Regions from separate parts of the Arthrobacter sp. MYb224 genome, predicted to be linked through region 1. Evidence: predicted binding sites of a transcription regulator. Region 1 holds the regulator's gene; the other holds the start of a gene.
What was found. Region 1 encodes LexA, which represses DNA repair genes until DNA is damaged. Its sites were predicted from a motif close to TCGAACANNTGTTCGA; they were not measured.

Region 1 (11,192 bases):
GCGCGGTGCCGGTGGTCATCGCCGAACCGTACCAGCCCATGGCCTCGCCGCGGCGTTTCTCCGCGACCAGGTCGGTGAGCCATTCGGAGGCCGCCGAGAGCGTGGGCGCGCAGAGCAGGCCCGGGGCGAGCGAGAGCAGCGCCAAGCTCCAGGTGTCGGTGGCGAAATACATGGGCACGGTCAGCACCGCCATCGCCAAGAGCAGCAGGAGCGGGGAGATAGCCCGGTTCATCGAGCCGTAGACCAGCCCGCCGATCAGCGACGAACCGCACCAGAAGAGGAATACGATCCCCAGGTCACCGGAGCGTGACTGCGCTTCGAGTTCGGCAACGATGCCCACCTCGGTGCCCGTGAGCAGCGCACCGGCTCCGCCGGCGGCGATGAACACCGCAAGCACCGAGGCGCTGATCCAGTTGAAGCGGCTCTTGAACGCACGTCCGCGGCTCTTGATCCGGGCGCGCGCGGACTTCCAACCCGCGGTGATCAATTCGCCTTCGACCTCGGCCACGCCGAAGGGGGCCGCGGCGATGAAACTGGCCTCCGCGCCGAGACGCTCCTCGTGCACGTTGGCGCGCAGGGCCACCGCCTTGGGGTCATCACTGCGCGTCGGCGGATTCAAAATCATCAGCGCCAGACCGGCGACCGATGCGGTCACCCCGATGACGCTCAGCCCGATGGTGCTGCTGATCTGCGTGGCGACGATCCCTGCCGAGGCCGGTCCGACGATGAATACCAGTTCGGTGGCCGTCGCATCGAGCGCAAAGGCGGTGCGCCGGTTATCCCCGGTGGTCATGATGCCCAGGGCGGTACGGACCACGGAGAACACCGGCAGCGAGAAGAGCCCGCCAATGAATGCCAGCGGGTACACCCACTCCAGCGACACGTGCGGGACGGTGCACCAGACGATGGTTTCGACGAAGATCGAAGGAATCAGCGCCCGGCGCAGCCCCCACGCATCGACCCGGGCACCGCGCCACGGGGCGCCGATGGCAATGCCGAGGGTCATCAGTGCGGTAACCAGCCCGGCGGACACCCAGCTCTGATCGAGATTCGTAACCAGGTGCAGAAGCAGCAGCATGCTCAGCGCCGAGTGCGGCAATCGGGCAATCATTCCGATGACTAGCAGCGATGAAATCTGCGGCTGCCGCAGAATCTGCCAATACCGTTTCATACCCGGTGGTGTCCTTTTCTCTTAGTCTGGTGCGCTGAGCAAACTCACTTCGAGCGAATCGACCGCTTCGGCGAATTCTGGGTTTTGGGCGAGGCGCCCATGGATGTCTTTGGTGCTCTGGCGGGCTTCGGCCTCGGGGGTTCTGGCGGCGAAGACGAACTGCAGGTTCAGTTCCGGTCCCGGGCCGCCGCCCAGCACCGCCGCTCCAGAGACATCTCGCGAGCCGACTCCCCGGCCCGGCGCCACCTTCACCGCGCGGAGCGCCGGATAACCGGCGGTCGCCTCTTCGACGAGCTTGGCGATGTGCTCGCTGAGATAGCTGGGGGTCCAATCGGTCTGCTTGGCCAGGTTCCACATCCCGGGGCGACGCAGCACGAAGGTGAAATCGCTGCCCGGGTCGAGCACCAGCAGCTGGGCTTCTTCGCTCACCGCAGACAGGGCCGCGCGGGGTGCGTAGACCGCCACCGGTCGGGCCTCGCCATGCCAGGCCTGCAATCGCTCGACAGTGGTGAATACCGGCAAGGCCATCCGCCCATCGGGTGCCTTGATCTTGACCAGCGCCATGTCGGCTTCCTTATCGGCGGCGAAACCATGTTCGGTCAGCGCTTCTTCGCCGAGCTGGGCGACAACCGCCACGAAGACGCGAGCCTGGGACAGGGCCCGATGCACTCCGGCCTCGTCTCCGGTTCCCGCGCGGAGTTCGGCCAGGGCGCGCTCCACGGCCGGGTCGGCGGCTCCATCGTCCTTGTCAAACTTGTGCAACGGATTTTCCTCGCCGCTCAAGTCCCGACCGTCCCAGCCTTGGCCGGCAGAATCTGCGCGGTTGCCAGCTTGCGCCAACGCCGCGGCGATATGCCCGGGCAGGTGGCGTTTGGGATCGGATTCGGGGTGCGAAGTGCTCATGAAACTATGCTATCTGCCGGGTGCAAATGCGAAAGTCCTGCGACGAAAATCCGTTCATGACCTTTGCCACGCACCCCGGCTCCGGTGCAGAGGGCAAAAGACCCGAACCGGGCCGGTGGGCGCTGGTTCGGGTCCTGGCTCAAAAAATGGTGGAGGCTAGCGGCGCCCTGCCACGTCCAGCGCTTGGGCGAGGGTGAACTGGCCCGCGTAGAGCGCCTTGCCCATGATCGCCCCTTCGATTCCCTCCGAGACCAATTCGCGCAGCACGCGCAGATCTTCCAGCGAGGAGATGCCACCGGAGGCGATCACGGGTTTGGTGGTCTTGGCGCAGATTTCGCGCAGCAGGTCCACGTTCGGCCCGCGCAGGGTGCCGTCCTTGGTCACGTCGGTGACCACATAGCGGGCGCATCCGGCATCTTCCAAGCGTGCCAGCACGTCCCAGAGGTCGCCGCCGTCCTTTGTCCAGCCGTGGCCGGACAGGGTGGTTCCGCGCACGTCCATGCCCACGGCGATTTGCTCGCCGAAGCGTTCGATGACGCGCGCGGTCCAGTCGGGGTTTTCCAATGCTGCGGTCCCCAGGTTCACGCGGGTGGCCCCGAATTCCAGTGCGCGCTCCAGCGAGGCATCGTCGCGGATGCCGCCGGAGAGTTCCACCTTGATGTTCAGTTCGTCGGCGATGCGGCGGACCACCTCGGTGTTGTTGCCGCGGTCAAAGGCCGCGTCGAGATCCACCAGATGGAGCCATTCGGCCCCTTCGCGCTGCCAGGACAAGGCCGCCTCCAGCGGGTCGCCGTATCCGGTTTCCGACCCGGCTTCGCCCTGCACCAGGCGAACGGCTTGGCCGCCGGCGATATCTACCGCCGGGAGCAGTTCAAGAATTGGTTGCTCGCTCATAATTTCCTTCTGTCGCTAATGTCTAGAGAGTCTGAACCCAGCCGGCGACAATTGCCGCGGCGGCCAGGGCCCACAATGCGATGATCCACGAGATATGCGCTTTCTGGCTTTTGAGCGAGATCGCGCCGCCGGCGAGGAAGGCACCGAGGGTTAGCAGGATGATGGCCCACATTTCCTAAAGTGTCTCCAACCAGTTGCGCAGCAAGCGGGCCCCGGCGTCGCCGGACTTCTCCGGGTGGAATTGCACGGCGGACAGCGGACCGTTTTCCACGGCCGCGACGAATTCGGTGCCATGGGTGGACCAGGTCACCTGGGGCGGGGTCATCGCCGGTTGGGTGACATCGAACTCCCACTTCTGCACGCCATAGGAATGCACGAAGTAGAACCGCTCGTCCTCGATCCCGGCGAAGAGCCGGCTGTTCTCCGGCGGGCGCACGGTATTCCAGCCCATATGCGGGATGACCTCTGCTTGCAGGCGCTCGACCACACCAGGCCACTCGCCGATGCCTTCGGTTTTCACCCCGTGCTCAACACCTTGCTCGAAGAACACCTGATGTCCCACGCAGATGCCCAGCACCGGCTGGCCACCGGCGATGCGGCGGCCGATCCAACGCAGCGCGCCGACCTTGGTCAGCTGCTCCATCACCGAGGCGTAGGCTCCCACGCCGGGAACGACGAGGCCATCAGCGGCCAAGATCGCTTTCGGATCCGCGGTCAGCTCCACCTCGGCGCCGGCGGCTTCCAGCGCGCGCACGGCCGAGCGGACGTTGCCGGATCCGTAATCGAGGACGACGACAGTTTTTTTCGCCACTTAGAGGGCACCCTTCGTGGATGGGATCTTGTCGCCCATGCGGGCGTCCGGCTCGACCGCTTCACGCAGCGCGCGAGCGAATGACTTGAATTGGGCCTCGACGATGTGGTGCGGATCGCGCCCGGAGAGCACCTCGATATGCGCGCAGATCTGCGCGTGGAAGGTGATGGCCTCGAATACGTGCCGCGTCATCGAACCGGTGAAGTGCCCGCCGATCAGGTGGTATTCCTGGCCTGCGGGTTCCCCGCCGTGCACCAGGTACGGGCGGCCGGAGACGTCAACGACCGAACGGGACAGCGCCTCGTCCAGCGGTGCGTAGGAGGTGCCAAAGCGGCGTATGCCCGCCTTGGTGCCCAGGGCCACGCGCAGCACCTCGCCGATGGTGATGGCCACGTCTTCGACCGTGTGGTGCACGTCGATGTGGGTGTCACCGGTGGCGCGCACGGTCAGGTCGATGAGCGAATGCTTGGACAGGGCGGTGAGCATGTGGTCATAGAACGGCACGCTCGTGCTGATCTCCGAGACCCCGGTTCCGTCCAGGTCCAACTCGACGAAAACTGATGATTCGCTGGTCTCGCGTTCCATCCGGGCGCGACGAGCGCCAATCAATTCGGCAGACATGTCTTCCTTCGCTTGTGTGTGAATTCTACTTCTGTGCACCCAGCAACAAGGCCAGGTGCTCCAGGAAGGCGGTGGTTTCGGCTTCGGTGCCGGCGGTGACGCGCAGCGTTCCCTTGATTCCATTGTCGCGGACAATGATGCCGGCATCCAACAGGCCCTGCCAGATGGCGTGCGGATCTTCCAGTCCGCCGAAGAAGACGAAGTTCGAATCCGAGACAGATGGCTTCAAGCCGAGATCGATCAGCGTGGACACGATGCGGTCGCGCTGGGTCTTGATGTCTTCGACCTGCGCGAGCAGCAGCTCGATGTTCTTCAGCGCCGCGATGGCGGTTGCCTGGGTGACCGCGGAGAGGTGGTAAGGCAGACGCACCAGGCGAATCGCGTCGGTCACCTCGGGGGCCGCCGCGAGATAGCCCACGCGGGCTCCGGCCAGGCCGAAGGCCTTGGACATCGTGCGCGAGACGATCAAGCGCTGGCGCCCTTCGAGCAGGGTAAGCGCCGATCGAGTACCTGCCAGCGAGAATTCTGCGTAGGCTTCATCCACGATCACCATGGCGTCCGTTTCGCTGGCGGCCTCATAGACCGCTTCGATGACGTCTAGGCCCAGTGCGGTTCCGGTCGGGTTATTCGGGGAGCACAGGAATACCACGTTTGGGCGGTGTTCGCGCACCTGCGCGGCGGCGGATTCGGCCGAGAGGGTGAAATCTTCGGCGCGGTTTCCGGCAATGAATTCGGTATCGGTGCCACTGGCGAGCAGCGGGTACATCGAGTAGGTGGGGACGAAACTAAGCAGGCTGCGCCCCGGGCCGCCGAAGGCCTGCAGGATCTGCTGGAGAATTTCGTTGGAGCCGTTTGCGGCCCAGATGTTGTCGGAGGTCAGCCCGTGACCAAGGTAGTCGGCGAGCAGCTCGCGCAATTCGGTAAATTCACGATCCGGGTAACGATTTAGGCTGGCAGCCGCTTTGGTTACTTCCTGAGCGATGGCATCGACAACGGTCGCTGGCAACGGATGGGTGTTCTCGTTGACGTTCAGCTGAATGGGGACGTCAATTTGCGGCGCTCCATATGGGGATAGCCCGCGGAGATTCTCACGCAAGGGCAGCTGACTCAGAAGTTCACTACGGTCATTCACGCATTAATTCTAATGCTGAGGCACTCTCGCCGGTGAATCCACGACAAGAACAGGTAACAATAGTGAGCTGGCACTTAGTTCGAGAGTACCGGGATATCCAAAGTGTCCCCGGCGTACAACACACCGGCATCGATGGAGTTCAATTCCTCAATGTGGCTCATCGCCGCGTTGACTTCGTAGCCTACGGCGTACTCGCTGGCCAGCCCCCATAGGGTGTCACCGGGAATCACGGTGACTTCCACCGTCGCCGGGCCGGTGGGAAGGTCCGTGGACGCTTGGGCGCTGCTGGTGAACATGGTGAACATGAACGCCGCGGCGATCGTGAGCAGGAAGACCGGTATGCCTACCAGTACTGCCCAACCGCGACGGTTGATGCGGATCCTCATTGGTGTCTTGCTCTGCTGTGGGTGAAGTGCCAGAGTTGCCACGACTTTTTCTCCTCAACGATTACGGGTGATGCGAACCAATATTCGAATACAATCTTCGAACACCTGTTCGATACTAGTACATCTTTTCTAACAGAGCCAGATCGAACTTGTCCAGATGTTTTCGAACAAATCTTTGAAAGAAGCCCTGCGATCAACTAAGATTTCGAAGTAGTCGATCAATGAATACATCACAACATTGGGCACCGACAGTTTGTAGCTTCGAACTGAGGACCGAATGCAAGGGAAGGCAAAAATACATGTCAGCATCACAGCGCACTCCCCGGTCGAACGCCCGTTCGCTGACGATACGTCAGAAAAAGATCCTCGAAACCATCCAGCGTGCGATCGGCAAGAATGGCTACCCGCCGTCGATGCGTGAGATTGGCGACTCGGTCGGGCTCAAAAGCCTTTCGAGCGTTACTCACCAACTCGGTCAGCTCGAAAAGCTTGGGTACATTCGTCGCGACCCGCGGCGTCCACGAGCGATGGAGATTCTGCTTCCGCTGCAGCTTGCAGAGGACGGCGAGGGAAGCAGCGAGCCGCTGAGCGCGCCGGAACCCGCTGAGGACACGAAGGTCATTGAGCTGAGCTCCTCGGCAGACACCACAATGGTTCCCTTGGTCGGACGCATCGCCGCCGGTGGACCAATTTTGGCGGAGCAAACCGTCGAAGACGTCTTTTCCCTACCCCGCCAGCTGGTTGGCCACGGCGAGCTGTTCATGCTCAAGGTATCGGGCGATTCGATGGTGGATGCGGCTATTTGCGATGGCGACTGGGTGGTCGTCCGTCGCCAGCAGACCGCGGAGAACGGCGATATTGTGGCCGCATTGCTTGACGAGGAAGCCACGGTGAAGACCTTCCGTCAGCGCGACGGCCACACCTGGTTGCTGCCACAGAATTCGCGTTATGAGCCGATTCTCGGCGACGCGGCCACGGTGATGGGACGCGTCGTGTCGGTGATGCGTTCGCTGTAGCAGGCAAGTTTATTCCAACGAGCCATTCGGCCTCACCCATTGTCGGTGAGACCGGATGGCTTTTATTTTGCGCTGAGGTGGCTCGGCGGCAGGCTCACGCGCCCGGCTGCCTGGAGGATCGTCCAGCGTTGGGTGGCCGCCGAAAGCTGCGTCTCGACCCGGTCCGCGATCTGGCTCGCCGTGTCGCGGACCAATCGCGCGGCGGTGCGGCGGGTCTCAGCGGGCAGACGTTCGTCGTTCGCGGCGAGCGCCAGGTAGCGGCAGAGGATTCCAGTGAACAGATTGCCGTCTCCGCCGGATTCCAGGCGCAGGCCCTGTGCCGCAGTGGCGAGCTGGTCGTTGATCGCCTGAATCAGCGAGGCGGCTTGTGCCAGATGCTCAGCGGTCCCGGTGGCCAGCAATGCGCCGAGCACGGTGCCCTGATTGTAGGTGTAGATCGCTTCCTCGGTGCGCGGGCCGCCGGCGGTCAGGCGGATGCCGTCGAGGTAGAGCCCGGAGGATGTGCTGTAGAGCTCGCGACGCAGCCAGTCCAGCAGCCCGGTGGCGGTGCTCAAGTCCGCGATGCGTGCGAAATACAGGGCCGCCGGGGCGTTGGTGGGCGTGTTCTTGAAGTCGCGTTTGCGCGACCAGTAGAGCCCGCCGCCGAGCTTCTCGTCTTGGCCGCGCACCAGCTGTCGAGCCAGTGCACGCATGGCTAGGGTGGCGAGCAGCGCCGGGCGGGCGGTGAGCTGCTGGCTCAGCCCATTGAGCCGTTGGCTGGCAAGCAGCAACCAGGCCATGTCGTCGTAGAAGTAATTCGGGAAGCGGCCGAAATTGCGCAGCAGGATGCCGCGCAGCAGCTGGTTGGCCCGCCGCCAGTGCCTCTGGGCCGCGCACCGGTGACCGGAGTGCAGCTCGCGGAAAGCCGCGTCGAGGATCGCGTCGAGATAGTGCGCCTGCCACCAGTAGTGCCATTCGGACCAGGGGCGCGGGCGTTTGCCAGGCGCTGGCGCGGTAGGCGTCGCATGCAGCGAGCCGATCCAGGTGCCGGGCAGGCCCATGAGCCGATGGCCGAATCTGGCGTGCAGGTCCTCGCCTGCCACCGCGGCTAGGGCCTCCCAGTGCTCGGGGTCGTGGTTGCCTGGCTGATGCTGCGCTTCATTCACGAGTCGGCTCCCACTGCTCAATTCTCCGGTTGTGTGCAACAGCGTAGCCGCTTCGCCCGCCGGCATCGAGCACATCGAGCGGGCGGGATCAGGCCGCGAGCACTTCGGCGGCCGAGAACCAGTAGGTGTTGCGTCGCGGTTGTTGATCGGGGTCCAAGAATTTGGGCAGCAGCACCGCCGGAGGTTTGCCCTCGGCCACCACGAGGTTGAAAAGCCCGGCATGGCGCGCGTGGTGATGCATGGGACAGAGCAGAACGCCACGATCCACGCGGGTCTGTCCGCCCTCCTCCCATGGATCGACGTGGTCCGCCTCGCAGCGGCTGGCCGGCATCCGGCAGCCCGGGTAGAGGCAACCGCGGTCGCGGGCGGCCAGGGCGCGTTTCATATGCGGCGGAAAGAGCCGTTTGGATCGGCCGATATCCAGCGGTTGGCCTTTGCCGTCCAGCACCGCCGGGTAGATTCCGGCATTGCACATGAGCGTTCGGGCCTCCGCCGCGGTCAGCGGCAGGCCATTTTCGGTGCTGGCGAAGCTGGCGGCGCCAGCGAGCATTTTCTCGTAGTTCAGGTGCACGATCACCTGCGGGGCGATCAGCCCGGCGCCCGGATTTTTGCCGCCGACGCGATTGGCACGCAGCACCGCGAGCAATCCGGTCAGGTGGCGCAGGGCCGGGCTCAGGTCTTCGAAGGGCCGTTCGGGCGGCGGGGCGAGGTTGCTGGGTGGTTTCGGTGGTTCGGCTTCCGTCGCTTCGGCAGCCGGGGCGCGGGCCCAACCGGGCATGCTCGGCGCATCGTCCCATTCCTTGGGGGTGGTTGGCGTTGGCGCAACCGGGGTTCCGGGCTCGACCGATGGGGCGGGCTCGTCCGATGCGGCGGGCTCGGCGTGGTTGGGATAGCTGGCGTGGACGAGCTCGTTGAGCTGCTCGCGGTTGCCGGCGATGGTGTTGGGGTTGTCGATCTTGGCGCGGAGCGACTCGATGAGTTCGGCATCGTGCGGGAAGACCTTGAGCTGGTAGATGACCAGTCCGCCTTTTGTGCCACGAGGGAAGAGTCCTGCCTCGGCGAACAGCGCCTCGGGCGGGCGCTGGGCCTGGAGCTGCTCGGTGATGAGGCCGGACAGGTGCTTCGCGGCGCTGGCCGGTTCCTGGGCGATGAGCTTAACCGCCTGCGCTTCGAGCTGGGCGCGGGCCTGCGGGCCGGGCAGGTCCGCTTCGGCGTTGCGGATGGCCCGGGCGGCGCCGATCGCCGGGCGCGGATCTACGTTGCGGTTCGCGAAGTGGGCGGCAAGCTGCGGGCAATCGGGGGTGGTCCGCTCCCCCGCCTCGGAGACCTTGGCGATCAGCGAGCCGGCGGCCGCGAGCCGGGAGAGAGCCGCGCCGTGGGCGATGCCCAGCCAGCCGGAGTGCAGGTCCGCGGCGTCCTTGAAGCTGCTGCGGCCCAGCGTGCAGGTGCCGTGCAGCGCGGCGAGCTGCTCGTCCGTGGGTGCGGCGCCGGCGTCGGCGATGGCATCGAGGGATTCGGTATCCAGCTGGTGGCTGCCGCTGCGCTGAACCGCGTCGGCCGCGTGGATCTGCAGGCGGGACAGGGTCTGCGCGGTGCGTTCGGCCAGCCAGGCGAAGTAGGCGGCCTGGCCGGCGGGCAGTTCCTGGGAAGAGAGTTGCGCGCAGGCGGCATCGAGGGTGGTGATGGCCTGGGCCATCGCCCCGAGGGCCGCCTGGTTGCTGGTGAGTTCTTCCATACCCACCACCTTGCACGGTCCGCGGGCGGGTGCCGGCGGATCGGGCGCAGGGTGTGGAAAAGCGGGCGTGGCCGGTTTGGCGCCGGCTACTTTTCCGGTTGCAGGCGCTGCAGCACGCCGGTGATGACTTTTTTGTCGGTGGTCGGCCACATCGGCGGCAGCGAACTTTTCAGGAACGAGCCGTAGCGGGCGGTGGCCATGCGCGAGTCGAGGACCGCGACCACCCCCTTGTCCTGCACCGAACGGATCAGCCGGCCGGCGCCCTGGGCCAGGCGGATGGCCGCGTGCGTCGCGGAGACCTGCATGAAGCCGTTGCCGCCGTGCTTGGCCACGTCCTCGGTGCGGGCCTTGGAGATCGGGTCGTCGGGGCGCGGGAAAGGGATCTTGTCGATGATCACCAGGCGGCAGGAATCCCCGGGCACGTCCACGCCCTGCCAGAGGGTCATGGTGCCGAACAGGCAGGTGTCGCGCTCCGCGGAGAAGTCCGCGACCAGCGACTTCATGCTCGCGTCGCCCTGGCAGAGGATTTTCACATCGAGCTTCTCGCGCAGGATCGCCGCGGCTTCCTCGGCCGAACGCTTGGAGGTGAACAGCGCCAGCGCGCCGCCGCCGGAGGCGGTGATCAGGTCCTCGATCTCGTCCAGCGTCTCCGCGGCCAGCTGGCGCCCGGGCTTGGGCAGGTGCTTCGCGACGTAGAGGATGCCCTGGTTCGGGTAGTCGAACGGGCTGCCCACATCCACCCCGGTCCAGGACGGGGCGCCCTGGCCCATGAGCCCGAGCGATCCGGCCACCGAATCGAACTGCGAGCCGATGGCCAGGGTGGCGCTGGTGAGCACGACGGTGCGCCCGTCGAACAGGCCCTCGCGCAGCTTGCCGGCCACCGAGAGCGGCGCGACGTTCAGCGTCGCCGGCTGGCTGTCCTCGGTTTCCACGTAGCCGCGGCCCTCGATGAATTCGCGCGGGCGGGAGGTGAAGAGCACCTCGCGGCGCTCCTCGGCTTCGAGCATGCGGATCGCGTCGTCCATCACCGCCTGCATCTGCGAGCGGGCGGTCTGCCGTCCGCCGTCCGCCGGGGCGTTCGCCTCCGGCTTGGACAGCGCCAGCACCAGGCGGGCCTGTTCGACGATGTCGTTCAGCGCGAGGCCCATATCTTCGCGCAGCCCGCGCTCCAGCAAGCCCGTGGGCACCCCGGTGAGCGATTTTTCCAGCCGGCCGGCGGCCTTGGTGAGCTCGTCGACGTTCACGCCGCAGTGCCTTTTGGCGCCGCCGGCGGCGGTGAGCACCCCGCGCGCCGAGAGCGCGCCGGAGACCGAGCTGGTGACCCGGTCCTGCAGCTCGTGGGCCTCGTCGATGATCGCGACCTCGAAGTCCGGCAGCA
Region 2 (11,192 bases), on a different contig from region 1:
ACTACGCCAAAGACGTCGCATACCCGGGCTGAATTCACAATTGGTGAGACATCTTCCAGCGCAAGGCGGTTGCAGCGACATCCTTGAAGCATGTCACTCCAACGCCGTTCCGCTGGCTTACTTGATGCGCTGGTTCATGCGCGGAGCGCCGGATGGATCATTCACTCGGTGCGCGAGACGCTGAACCTACTTTTACCTACGAGTTGCGCAATTTGCGAGCGTGCGGATTTTAGGCTTTGCCCCGAATGCCGGCACAAGATTCATCAGCAGCTGTTTTTACCACCATTGGGGGATCAGCTGCAGTTCTATATTGAGCTGCCCAGTACGCAGTGGCAGCTGCCGGTCAGCGCCAGCGGTATCTACAGCAACGAACTGGCGCGAGCTATCTTGGCCTACAAGAATCAACAACGTCATTTCTTGGGCCAAGAGTTCGCTCCTTTCCTGGCCGCGGCGATTAATATTGCTTGTCCTCCTAGAGTATTGGGCCAGCCTACGTTGGTGGTTCCCATGCCCAGCTCCGTGCGTGCCCTGAGCACGCGCGGTTATCGACCAGTAGAGGTCATGCTGAAAATGGCACAGCGCCAGAGGCTGCTCGGGGAGCACACTCGGACCTCACCGGTACTTCACTATCGTTTCCGTCAGCTTCTTGGTGGGCAGCAGAAGAGCAAAGCTGGGCCCGCGCGGCGAAGCGGTGACTCGCGGCTGATTGCGGAAATTCCGAAGTATTCGGGACAGCCGATAATTCTCGTCGACGACGTCACGACCACGGGGTCCACCCTTCGCAGTGCGGCGCTGGCTTGCTTTGAAGCAGGCTACGACGTGATTGGAGCCGTGGTTCTCGCATTCACAAAACCACCTAGCGATGACGAGGACTAGCCGATTTCGCTGAACGCGATATGAAATCTGGCTGTTTGGTACTTGAATCCTGCCGGATGTGGCATAGGGTGAAGTATGGGTTGCATCACAGATGCAGCGAAGGCCCATCTTCAGCCTTTGGGGGAGGAAAACCCCGGGCTGTTGTGTCACCCGACTCCCTATTGGAGGACACCATGGAGCTGAATTACAGCGGACGTAATATCACCGTCTCGGATCGATTCCGTGAGTACGTTGACGAGAAAATCACCAAGGTCGACCAGCTGGCCAGCAAGATTCAGCGCATCGATGTGAAAGTCGTCAAGGAAGCACACGCCCGCAACCAGAGCACCGCGCTTAGCGTCGAACTGACGGTCGTTTCACGGGGCCCCGCAATTCGTGCGGAAGCTCGCGGAGCAGATAAATTTGCGGCGTTCGACATCGCATTCGCAAAGCTCCTCGAAAGATTGCGCAAGGCACGGGATAAGCGGAAGGTTCATCGTGGAAACCATGCGCCAATCGCTGTCCACGAGGCGACTAGCTCGCTACCCGTAGCTCCAAGCGACAAATCTTTGGTGCAGGAGACGCTCGAAGCCCAGGCAAATGCTGAAGCCGAGGCAAACGCGAAGGAAGCGGAGTATTCGCCGGTCGTCATTCGCCGCAAGGTCTTCCCCGCTGAAGTCATGAGCGTTGATGACGCAGTTGATCGCATGGAACTCGTTGGGCACCCCTTCTATCTGTTTATCGATGAAGCCACCGGCGCTCATTCGGTCGTCTACGGACGTACCCAGTACCAGTACGGCGTCATCACCCTCGACCCGTCATTGGGTGAAAACGACGAATTGCCAACCGAAGTTCGCGGTTACCGCGATAAGGCCCTGGCTAACGAGGGCTAATCATTAACAACTCTCACGACCTGGGCGGTCAACGCACTCTGGGCTTATCTCAAGCACGAAGAATTGCGTTGGCCGCCCAAGGTCTGTCTCGACCACGCAAGCAGACCAAGGTTTCCAAGCGCCACCTTGTGGGGGTTCTTGACGCAATCGGGCAATTGCAGATTGACTCGATAAACGTCGTCAGCAGGGCGCACTATATTCCATTGTTCGCTCGACTTGGTCACTACGACACCCAACTGCTGGATGCCTTGGTGTCGCAACGGCATGGACCGGCAACCGAATACTGGGCACATGAGGCAAGCTATGTGCGTAGCGAGCTCGTGGCAGATCTCGTGCCCTGGCAACGCCGGCGCTGGGTTGATCGTTCGGAACAATTCGATGGCGATTTGAAGGACCTGAGTGCCCGGGTAATCGAGCACCTCTCGTTGCACCCGGGTACTAGCGCACGCCAGCTCAGTGCCTCGCTGGGAGTCAATCCCATGAAGGATCGAAACCACTGGGGATGGAACTGGAATGACACCAAGATTGTCACCGAAGCATTATTTGCGCAGGGCAGGATTCTTGCATTGGGTCGAAACACGCAGTTCGAGCGATTATTCGCACTGAGCCAGGATGTCTTGCCGGAGCTGCCGGCGGTCGACCAAGAGCATAAATATCAGGCGCTACGTCGGCTAGTCGTAGAGTCCTTGACCGCTCAAGGCATTGGTACAAAGCATTGCGTTGCCGAATACTTCAGATTGCCAATTCGTGAGGTTCAGGCAGCTCTGGAATCCATGGCTGACGAGGGACTGGTGGAACGCGTGCAAGTTGAACGAGTGACAGAGACGTGTTTCATGATCCCCGGTACGAAAATCCCTCGGAGAATCGCACCGGATCTGCGCTTATTGGCGCCATTTGATTCGATGGTGTTCAACCGCAAGCGGCTGGAACGCTTCTTTGATTTCGAATACCGAGTCGAAATCTATGTTCCCAAAGAGAAGCGTCGCTATGGTTATTATGTTTTCCCAATGCTTTACGGGGAGCGCTTCGTTGGTAGGGTCGATTTGAAAGCCGACCGCGCGAAGGGCGAATTGCAGGTAAATTCGGTGCATTATGAGGCGCACGCACCGAACGAAGTTGCTGCTGCCTTGGAAATTGAACTCGGACGAATGGCGCGCTGGCTTGCCTTAGACAACGTGAAATACAGGCTGTGAACAGCCTGTTAGCGCAGTTCCTATTTGCATGCAGAACACCAAACCGCCCCGGGAAATAGCAAGTTGTGCTGTTTTCCTCACGTAGACTAAAGACGCCAGAATTTACTGTGCTTGAGATATTGGGAGCTACCACGTGGCATCATTGCTAGAACGTATTTTGCGTACCGGCGACAAGAAGATTCTAAAGACTCTTCGAGCTTACGCCGACACGATCAATACGTTGGAAGACGAATTTCGCGACATGTCGGACGAGGAGCTTAAAGCCGAGACCGATAAGTTCCGTGCTCGTTTAGCAGAAGGCGAAACTCTTGAAGCATTGCTTCCGGAAGCTTTCGCGGCCGTTCGCGAGGCCTCAGACCGAGTTCTGGGCATGCGCCACTTCGACGTGCAGCTCATGGGTGGCGCTGCACTGCACCTGGGTAATATCGCAGAAATGCGTACCGGTGAAGGTAAGACCCTGGTTGCGACTGCGCCGGCTTATCTGAATGCCCTGTCCGGTAAGGGCGTGCACGTGGTGACCACCAACGACTTCCTCGCGCAGTATCAGTCGGATCTTATGGGTCGTGTTTTCCGATTCCTCGGCTTGAGCTGTGGTTGCATCTTGTCCAATATGGATCCAGCCGCGCGGCGTAAACAATACGAGAACGACATTACCTACGGAACGAACAATGAATTCGGATTCGATTACCTGCGCGACAACATGGCATGGAATAAGACCGAACTTGTCCAGCGCGGACACAACTTTGTAATCGTCGATGAGGTCGACTCGATTCTGATCGACGAGGCACGTACGCCATTGATCATTTCGGGCCAAGCATCAGGCGACGTGAACCGTTGGTACACCGAATTCGCCAAGATCGTCAAACGCCTCGACCGTGAGGATGACTATGAAGTCGACGAAAAGAAGCGCACCATCGGTGTGCTGGAAGACGGTATCGAGAAGGTCGAAGACTATCTTGGCATCGACAACCTGTACGAATCGAATAACACCCCGCTGATCGGTTTCCTGAACAACGCTATTAAAGCCAAGGAACTGTTCAAAAAAGACAAGGACTACGTCGTTGTCAAGGACGAAGTCATGATCGTCGATGAGCACACCGGACGCGCCCTTGAGGGCCGCCGCTATTCCGAAGGCATGCATCAGGCCATCGAAGCCAAGGAAGGTGTCAGCATTAAGGCTGAGAATCAGACCTTGGCGACCATCACCTTGCAGAACTACTTCCGCATGTACGACAAGATCTCGGGCATGACCGGTACCGCGCAGACTGAAGCCGCCGAATTCATGGGTACCTACAAGCTCGGTGTCGTCGAGATTCCAACAAACCGCCCGGCCATTCGAAACGATCAGGCCGACCTGATCTACAAGAATGAAGTTTCCAAATTCAATGCGGTCGTCGAAGACATCGCCGAACGTCACGGAACCGGACAGCCCATCCTGGTGGGTACCACCAGCGTTGAAAAAAGCGAATATCTGTCGCGGCTGCTCTCCAAGGGCGGCATTCGCCACGAGGTGCTGAACGCTAAACAGCACGCACGCGAAGCTGCAGTCGTTGCCATGGCGGGTCGTAAAAATGGCGTCACCGTCTCCACCAACATGGCCGGACGTGGTACCGATATCATGCTCGGCGGCAACGCCGAGTTCCTGGCCGTCGCCGAAATGGAACGCCGAGGATTGGATCCGGAGAACCATCCGGAGGAGTACAACAAGGTCTGGGACGAGGTCTTTGCGAAAGCCAAGGCCACCGTGGCTAGCGAAGCCGATGAGGTCACTGCGCTCGGTGGGCTGTACGTGCTTGGCACCGAGCGCCACGAATCGCGGCGTATCGACAACCAGCTGCGTGGTCGTGCGGGTCGTCAGGGTGACCCGGGTGAGTCCCGTTTCTACCTCTCGATGACCGATGACCTGATGCGGCGGTTCAACTCCGGCATGGCTGAACGCATCATGAATAATCCGTCGATGCCAGACGAGGTGGCCCTGGAATCTAAAATGGTCTCCAAGGCCATCGAGTCCGCGCAGGCGCAGGTCGAGGGAGTAAACGCCGAACAGCGTAAGAACGTGCTGAAATACGATGACGTGATGAACCGTCAGCGTGAAGCAATCTACGCCGACCGCCGCGCGATCCTAGAAGGCGAGAATATCGACGAGAAGGTCAGCCACTTCCTCGAAGACGTCGTGAAATCCATGGTCAACGAGGTCACTCTGGTTGGCAACCCGGATGATTGGGACCTGAAGCAGCTGTGGACAAACCTCAAGCAGCTTTACCCGATCGGCCTCACTGTCGATGAAGTGGTCGAGGAGGTGCACGGCGTTGGGCATCTAACTCCACAGTTCCTTGAAACCGAGATCCTCTCGGACGCTAAGTACCAGTATGAACTGCGCGAAAAGGCCATCGGCTCCGAGGTCTTGCGAGATCTCGAACGCCGCGTCGTGCTTTCCACGATCGGTCGCAAGTGGCAAGAGCACCTGTACGAGATGGACTATCTCAAGGAAGGCATCGGTCTGCGTGCCATGGCTCAGCGCGATCCGTTGGTTGAATACCAGCGCGAGGGATACACCATGTTCCAGACCATGATGGAATCCATCCGTGAAGAAAGCATCGGAACACTCTTCAACCTCGACGTGCCAGCCGGATCGGAAACGAGTCAGGAATCCTCCGGTGCAGTGGGCGAACCGGCCGTTCCGAAGAACTTGCAGTTCACCGGGCCTGACGAGGACGGCGAAGCCAGTACCCAGGCCAAGCAAGCTTCGAACCCGGCCAAAAAGAACAAGAAAAGTAAGCGCCGCTAAAGCATTTCCACACTGGTGATTTGCCATCGTCCGTGCCATGGCTCAATTCTGAGAGCTACGGCGCGGACGCGGTGTTTAAAGGCCACGATGACCGAGCATTCGTAGGCACCGGATATCGTAGGCCACAAATGCAGCGAACGTACCTCGCCGTGGCTGGTGCCCGGCATCGGCTGGACGGTGTAGCCACCGGTTTGCAGAATTGCCTGCGAACGAAGCTTTTTTACGCATTCGGGGTCCATGACAAAAGCCAATTGGCTCACCGAACGATATCCAGCGATGATCTCGAAGATCGCTCGGGACACCGCATGAGAGAGTTCGACGACGGTCTTGCGCTCGGATGGTGCAATCGCCGGTCGATGAAATATGCGATCCATGGCCAACGAAATTTGCTGTGGCGATCTGTTGGCGTTGGGCTGGCGATGTTCTGCGGTGAAGCGTAGCGGTGTGTTTGGGCAGCTGCCTGCCCTGCTATTTCTTGTCCGGTTGGCAAGCAGCTCTGACTCGATGCTCACGGTGTTTTCCTCCCTAGTCGGTTTTGGGCAACTGCAGTTCGATACCAAGCCGCAGCAGATTTGGGTCCTCCCCGATCACCTGGCGGTTCAACTCATATATTTGCGGCCAAAGCTCGGCAATCTCGGCAGGCGATCCGTGTCTGTTGAGCAAGTCGTTGGCGATGCTCCATAAGGTTTGTCCAGATGCGACGACTACATGATCCGGTTGCGCAGAGGCACTTTTTCGGTCATTCCCGGATCCCAGAAGTCGGTTCATAGGAATGCTCAGTGAGCCAGGAAACCAGCCCGGTGTTGGGATTTCGGTATTTGGCTGTGCTGAGGCAGTTTCTGGGCTGTGTGGCAAAGATGCCAGCTCTCCGGTTTGGTGGTGCGAGATATCCGGGTGAGGAGTCGTCGCGCCGTTGGCAATGCCGGTTCCGGACAGTGCCAACGTTGTTCCTAAGATCGGGCCCACTGCACGGTGAGCCAAGCTTGGGGCCAACCGGATCAACAATTCCAAGAAGCCGCCATGCCCGTGGCGTGCCGCGTTAAATGCCGCGCGCAGGAGAGCATAAAAAATCAGGTACGCACCAAAGAGGACTCCGGTGCCAAGCAGAAATAACACCAGCAAGTTCTGCGACATGTCGCCAGCTGGATCGAAGTGGGGCCGTGAACGTACGGCCCATTCGGCCAAGGCCAACAGGATGACCAACGTTGCACCAGTCAGCAGGCCGACCATGAAAGTCTTCCTTAAGCGGAACATCCATCTCGCCTCTTTTTATGTAATTTGATGCAGTTTGCTGTAGTTAGATATAGATGATGACACTTTAATTGATTTTATGGAAGAGGGTTTCCCGAAAAACTCTTCTCTCGTACAGTGGGCGCATGCGATGGGATTCCCTTTTTGAAGATCTTGAGGCCCAGGCCGAAGCCCAACTGGCGGCACAGTTCCGCGAAGAGGTAGCGGAAAGTATTCGTATCGAACGAGCTACAGAGCAAATGCATGAGCGCTTGCTTCGGCTTCAAGGATCGGCAGTTGCCCTGAAGCTGGCCGGCGAATACGAAATAAACGCAAGGCTTGGCCCCATCGGTAGAGAATATTTCTGCCTCGAAAATGAAGGCAAGCGTTGGCTGGTGAAGAATTTGGCGCTGCGTTCACTGGAAATGAATCAGATCGGTTCTAACCTCGCAGGGCGCTTGTCGCCAGTAAAGTTCTCCACCGTGGTTCGCGGCGTGCTGCGTGATCGCCAGCGAACCTTGGCATATGACATCAACGGCAAGCCAGTAGCCGAAGGAACCTTGTCGCAGGTAGGTAAAGACTTTCTCATCATTGCGCTTCATCCCAGAGACGATTACGCGCGTGATCGCAGTATCACCGGCTATCAGCTCCTGCCGCTAGATACGGTCGGCTGGGTCCAAGTCGTCGATGTCTAATAATCCACAGGCCCCGGAATAGGTCTTCACACCAACCGAAACTTGTCGTAGGCTCTCGAAACAAGTAGCTAGCGCGGGCAAAGGACAGAGCATGAGCGGCGAACAGAACACCGGCACGACCCGTTCTGCTAGCGCACCGCGAGTAAAGCGACCGACGTGGAAGGACCCGAGATTGGCCCTGGGCGCGGTCCTGGTCGTGGCTTCAGTGGTTGGCACGGTTTATCTCGTGCGCGAACTGAACCACACCACAGAGGTTTATGTAGCCGGAGCAAACATCACTCTGGGAGAAGAACTCTCGACGCAAAATCTTCGAACTGAGAATGTGAAACTCGGGGAATCCGGTGTTCAATACCTCGAAGCGAATCCGGAGCTCATTACCAACGCCCGCGCCAATACCTTCATTGGAGCCGGTGAGTTCATCCCGAACGACTCCATTACGCACAACGAATTGGGCTCCCGCCGGCCAATCAATATTGATCTGCCAGCGGATCTTACGCCGGCGATTACCCCGGGTAGTTTCGTCGATGTATGGATTGCCCAACGTGAAAAGGGCGGTTCGGCGTACGGAGTTCCAGAACAGTTGGCAAGCATGGTGGAAGTCTCTGCACGGGTTGCCCGCGCAGGGGGACTCGTGAATCAAAACGGTACCAATCTGGAGCTGCTCGTCGAACCCGACCATCTCGAGCCATTGCTTCAAGCCTTGGCTAACGAATCGAGAATTATCGTGATCTACAATCCAGCCGGTACCCAGCAATGAGTATCTCGGTGGTGGTCTTGGGAAATGGTGAACACGTTGTCCGCCAAATCGAAGGGTATCGCGGCGAGTTGATGGTCACTCGCGTATGTGAAGATATTGCGGAGGCCGTTGCGGCCTGTGCGGTGGGCGCAACAGACGTGCTGTTGGTGTCCGGTCGGGAGCTGCTGCCGCCACTGGAACAGATCGACGCGGTGATTTCGCAACAAACGGTGCTGGTACTGCTGGACGAAAAACCTCGAAGCGGTGGCACCACCCAAGGAATGCTCGAAGTAATTGAGAGCGTTCCAATGCTGGAGCTAGAACTACTCGTGGTGCAGGCGCTTCGTGAATTGACGCATCCCGATGAGTTAGACGAAGCACAGGTCACCGAGGCCTCCGCGCAAGCGACATTGTCGACCGGAAAAATTGTCTGCTTTTGGGGCGCGGCGGGTGCACCGGGCCGAAGCACGGTGGCGCTGAACTACGCTGTGGAAGCCGCGCTCTCAGGAAAAACGGTGGTGATACTGGACGCCGATACTTTTGCCGCGTCCATTTCCATACAGCTGGGTCTGCTCGATGAATCCGCATCTATCGCGCAGCTTTGTCGCGTGATTGACTCGGGATCACGCGAACCTGCAAGGTTGGATGCAACTTGCTTGAGCGTCGAAGTTGGTACTGCGATACTCAAAGTAGCCACCGGTCTGCCCCGGTCAAGCAGGTGGCCGGAGGTGAGAGCCTCTGCGCTACGTCGTGCGACAAGTGTCTTGCGTGAACACAATGATTTGGTGGTGCTTGATGTCGCATCGCAGGTGGAAATGGACGAACAACTGAGCTTTGACACCCAAGCGCCTCAGCGCAACGCGGTCACCGTGGAGATGCTTCGCTGTTCGGATGAAGTATTTATGGTTGTCGCCGCAGATAGCGTAGGGATCCCGCGCGCCCTTCGAGCGATCGATGAATTGGAAGATCAAGTCCCCGGAGTGAGTCTGCAGATTGTTTTCAATAAACTCGGTGCTGCGAATACCGGGCATAGCCCCAAACGGCGTCTCCTGGAAACCTGGGATCGGTTCGGGCCCAATCATTGCATCGCTGGATACCTGCCCCAAGACGTGGTGAGCTGCAATGCGGCGCTACTAGCCGGATCGCCCTTGGCTGAAATCGCCCCTAAGAGTACATTGCGTACTGAAATACGAGGTTTGCTGGGCATTAAATCCACGGAAAAGAGACGGAAGCGACTGAGTCGTCGAATCGGCTGAAACCTTGAACTTTGGTACTCGAAAACACGGTAGTGTGGTTTCTATCGGAGATCCGCAAAGACGCGGATTAATTAGAACTTCGTTCTTGGAGGCGTTCACTTGAACTCGTCGGAATCCAGCATGTCAGAATCATTTATGGATGCGACACTCACCTCGCAGTTGGTGAGCGAGTACTATGGCCAAATCGCTAGAGAAGATGTCGCGGCGTTTACGCCCGACGAGCTCGAGGCGCGAGTAGCCGCACACTTGGAAATCGGATATGGCCGCGACGTTGATACGGCCAATGTATCTATTACCCGCAACAATGGTGTTTCGGTGGTACATATCGTCACCGACGATATGCCGTTCTTGGTTGATTCGGTCACCGCGGAGCTGGTCCGGCTTTCAGCCCCAATTCAGCTCGTCGTGCACCCGACTTTCGTGGTCTCCCGCGATCGAGACACCGGACTGATCAAAAAGCTGTCGCACACGGGGTTGCAGCACGTTGCCAGTGGCGATACGGCTGCCCTGTCGGATCTAAGCACGCTGACCTCGATCGACACCCATACCAAGGTTGAATCCTGGATTTCGGTAGAAGTCGCACGCGACCTCTCCGACGATGAAGCAGTGACGATCGTTGAAAATTTGCTGAAGGTCCTTGCCGACGTGCGGGTTGCCGTGCAGGACTGGCCCGCAATGCTGGATCGTGCAAAGAGCATTGCCCAGACGCTGCCGCAGACCGCCAACGCAGGCGAGATTGCCGATCTCGATCAGGCGGTAGAGCTGCTGAACTGGATGTCGGACGGTCGTTTCACCTTCTTGGGCTACCGCGACTACTATCTGACCACGGAGCACGGAGAAGACGTACTCGTTGCCCGTGAAGGAAGCGGGCTAGGGCTCATGCGATCCCTGGAGGACCAGGGCCCACAGCACCTGACCAAGCGTGGCCGCGCGACGGCCCGCGACAAGCGCGCATTGATCATCACGAAAGCGAACTCGCGTTCCACCGTGCACCGCGGAGTCTACCTGGACTATGTGGGGGTTAAGAGCTTCGATGCCAGCGGCGAAGTCAATGGTGAGCGTCGCTTCATTGGGTTGTTTGCTACCAAGGTGTACACCTCGAGTGTGAAAACCGTACCGGTGGTGCGTGAAAAAATCGAAGCGGTCCTGAAAAGTACCGGATTCGCCCGAGACTCGCACTCCGGCAAGGACATCGTCACGATCCTAGAGTCCTACCCGCGCGATGAAATGTTCCAGATCTCGGTAGACGACCTGACCGAAATTGCATTAGGCATTCTGCGTCTGCAAGAGCGTCGCCGCACCTCGGTCTTCCTGCGCACTGACTCCTACGGGCGCTTTGTGACCGCAATGGTGTATCTGCCACGCGACAGGTTCTCCACCGATGTGCGACAGCGTATCGAAAAAGAGCTGGATTCCAGCTTCAATCCGGTGTCCACCGAATATGAAGCGCAGCTCGGAGCCGGCGCCTTGGTCCGGCTGTTCTATCGACTTCGCCTTCAGCACCATGGGTTGACCCCGGTGGTGGATCGCAAGGCGTTGGAGAATC

Region 2: the regulator LexA is predicted to act here: its motif matches at 7,075-7,090, upstream of CQ017_RS03155 (LysM peptidoglycan-binding domain-containing protein).

Annotation. Positions count from the first base shown of each region.
Region 1 covers NZ_PCPU01000012.1:40,391-51,582, forward strand. Annotated here, with positions in the region: gene CQ017_RS16770 (MFS transporter) at 1-1,171, opposite strand, end outside; gene CQ017_RS16775 (SseB family protein) at 1,193-2,074, opposite strand; gene priA (bifunctional 1-(5-phosphoribosyl)-5-((5-phosphoribosylamino)methylideneamino)imidazole-4-carboxamide isomerase/phosphoribosylanthranilate isomerase PriA) at 2,231-2,968, opposite strand; gene CQ017_RS18205 (hypothetical protein) at 2,991-3,140, opposite strand; gene hisH (imidazole glycerol phosphate synthase subunit HisH) at 3,144-3,779, opposite strand; gene hisB (imidazoleglycerol-phosphate dehydratase HisB) at 3,780-4,400, opposite strand; gene CQ017_RS16795 (histidinol-phosphate transaminase) at 4,426-5,532, opposite strand; gene CQ017_RS16800 (LysM peptidoglycan-binding domain-containing protein) at 5,607-5,960, opposite strand; gene lexA (transcriptional repressor LexA) at 6,218-6,934, shown strand; gene CQ017_RS16810 (glycoside hydrolase family 76 protein) at 6,997-8,079, opposite strand; gene CQ017_RS16815 (HNH endonuclease signature motif containing protein) at 8,168-9,814, opposite strand; gene CQ017_RS16820 (ATP-dependent DNA helicase) at 9,901-11,192, opposite strand, start outside.
Region 2 covers NZ_PCPU01000001.1:660,517-671,708, reverse strand. Annotated here, with positions in the region: gene CQ017_RS03185 (LpqB family beta-propeller domain-containing protein) at 1-32, shown strand, start outside; gene CQ017_RS03180 (ComF family protein) at 169-876, shown strand; gene hpf (ribosome hibernation-promoting factor, HPF/YfiA family) at 1,050-1,748, shown strand; gene CQ017_RS03170 (winged helix-turn-helix domain-containing protein) at 1,817-2,941, shown strand; gene secA (preprotein translocase subunit SecA) at 3,075-5,729, shown strand; gene CQ017_RS03160 (Rv3235 family protein) at 5,726-6,241, opposite strand; gene CQ017_RS03155 (LysM peptidoglycan-binding domain-containing protein) at 6,255-6,959, opposite strand; gene CQ017_RS03150 (hypothetical protein) at 7,106-7,654, shown strand; gene CQ017_RS03145 (hypothetical protein) at 7,827-8,411, shown strand; gene CQ017_RS03140 (hypothetical protein) at 8,408-9,646, shown strand; gene CQ017_RS03135 (NAD-glutamate dehydrogenase) at 9,767-11,192, shown strand, end outside.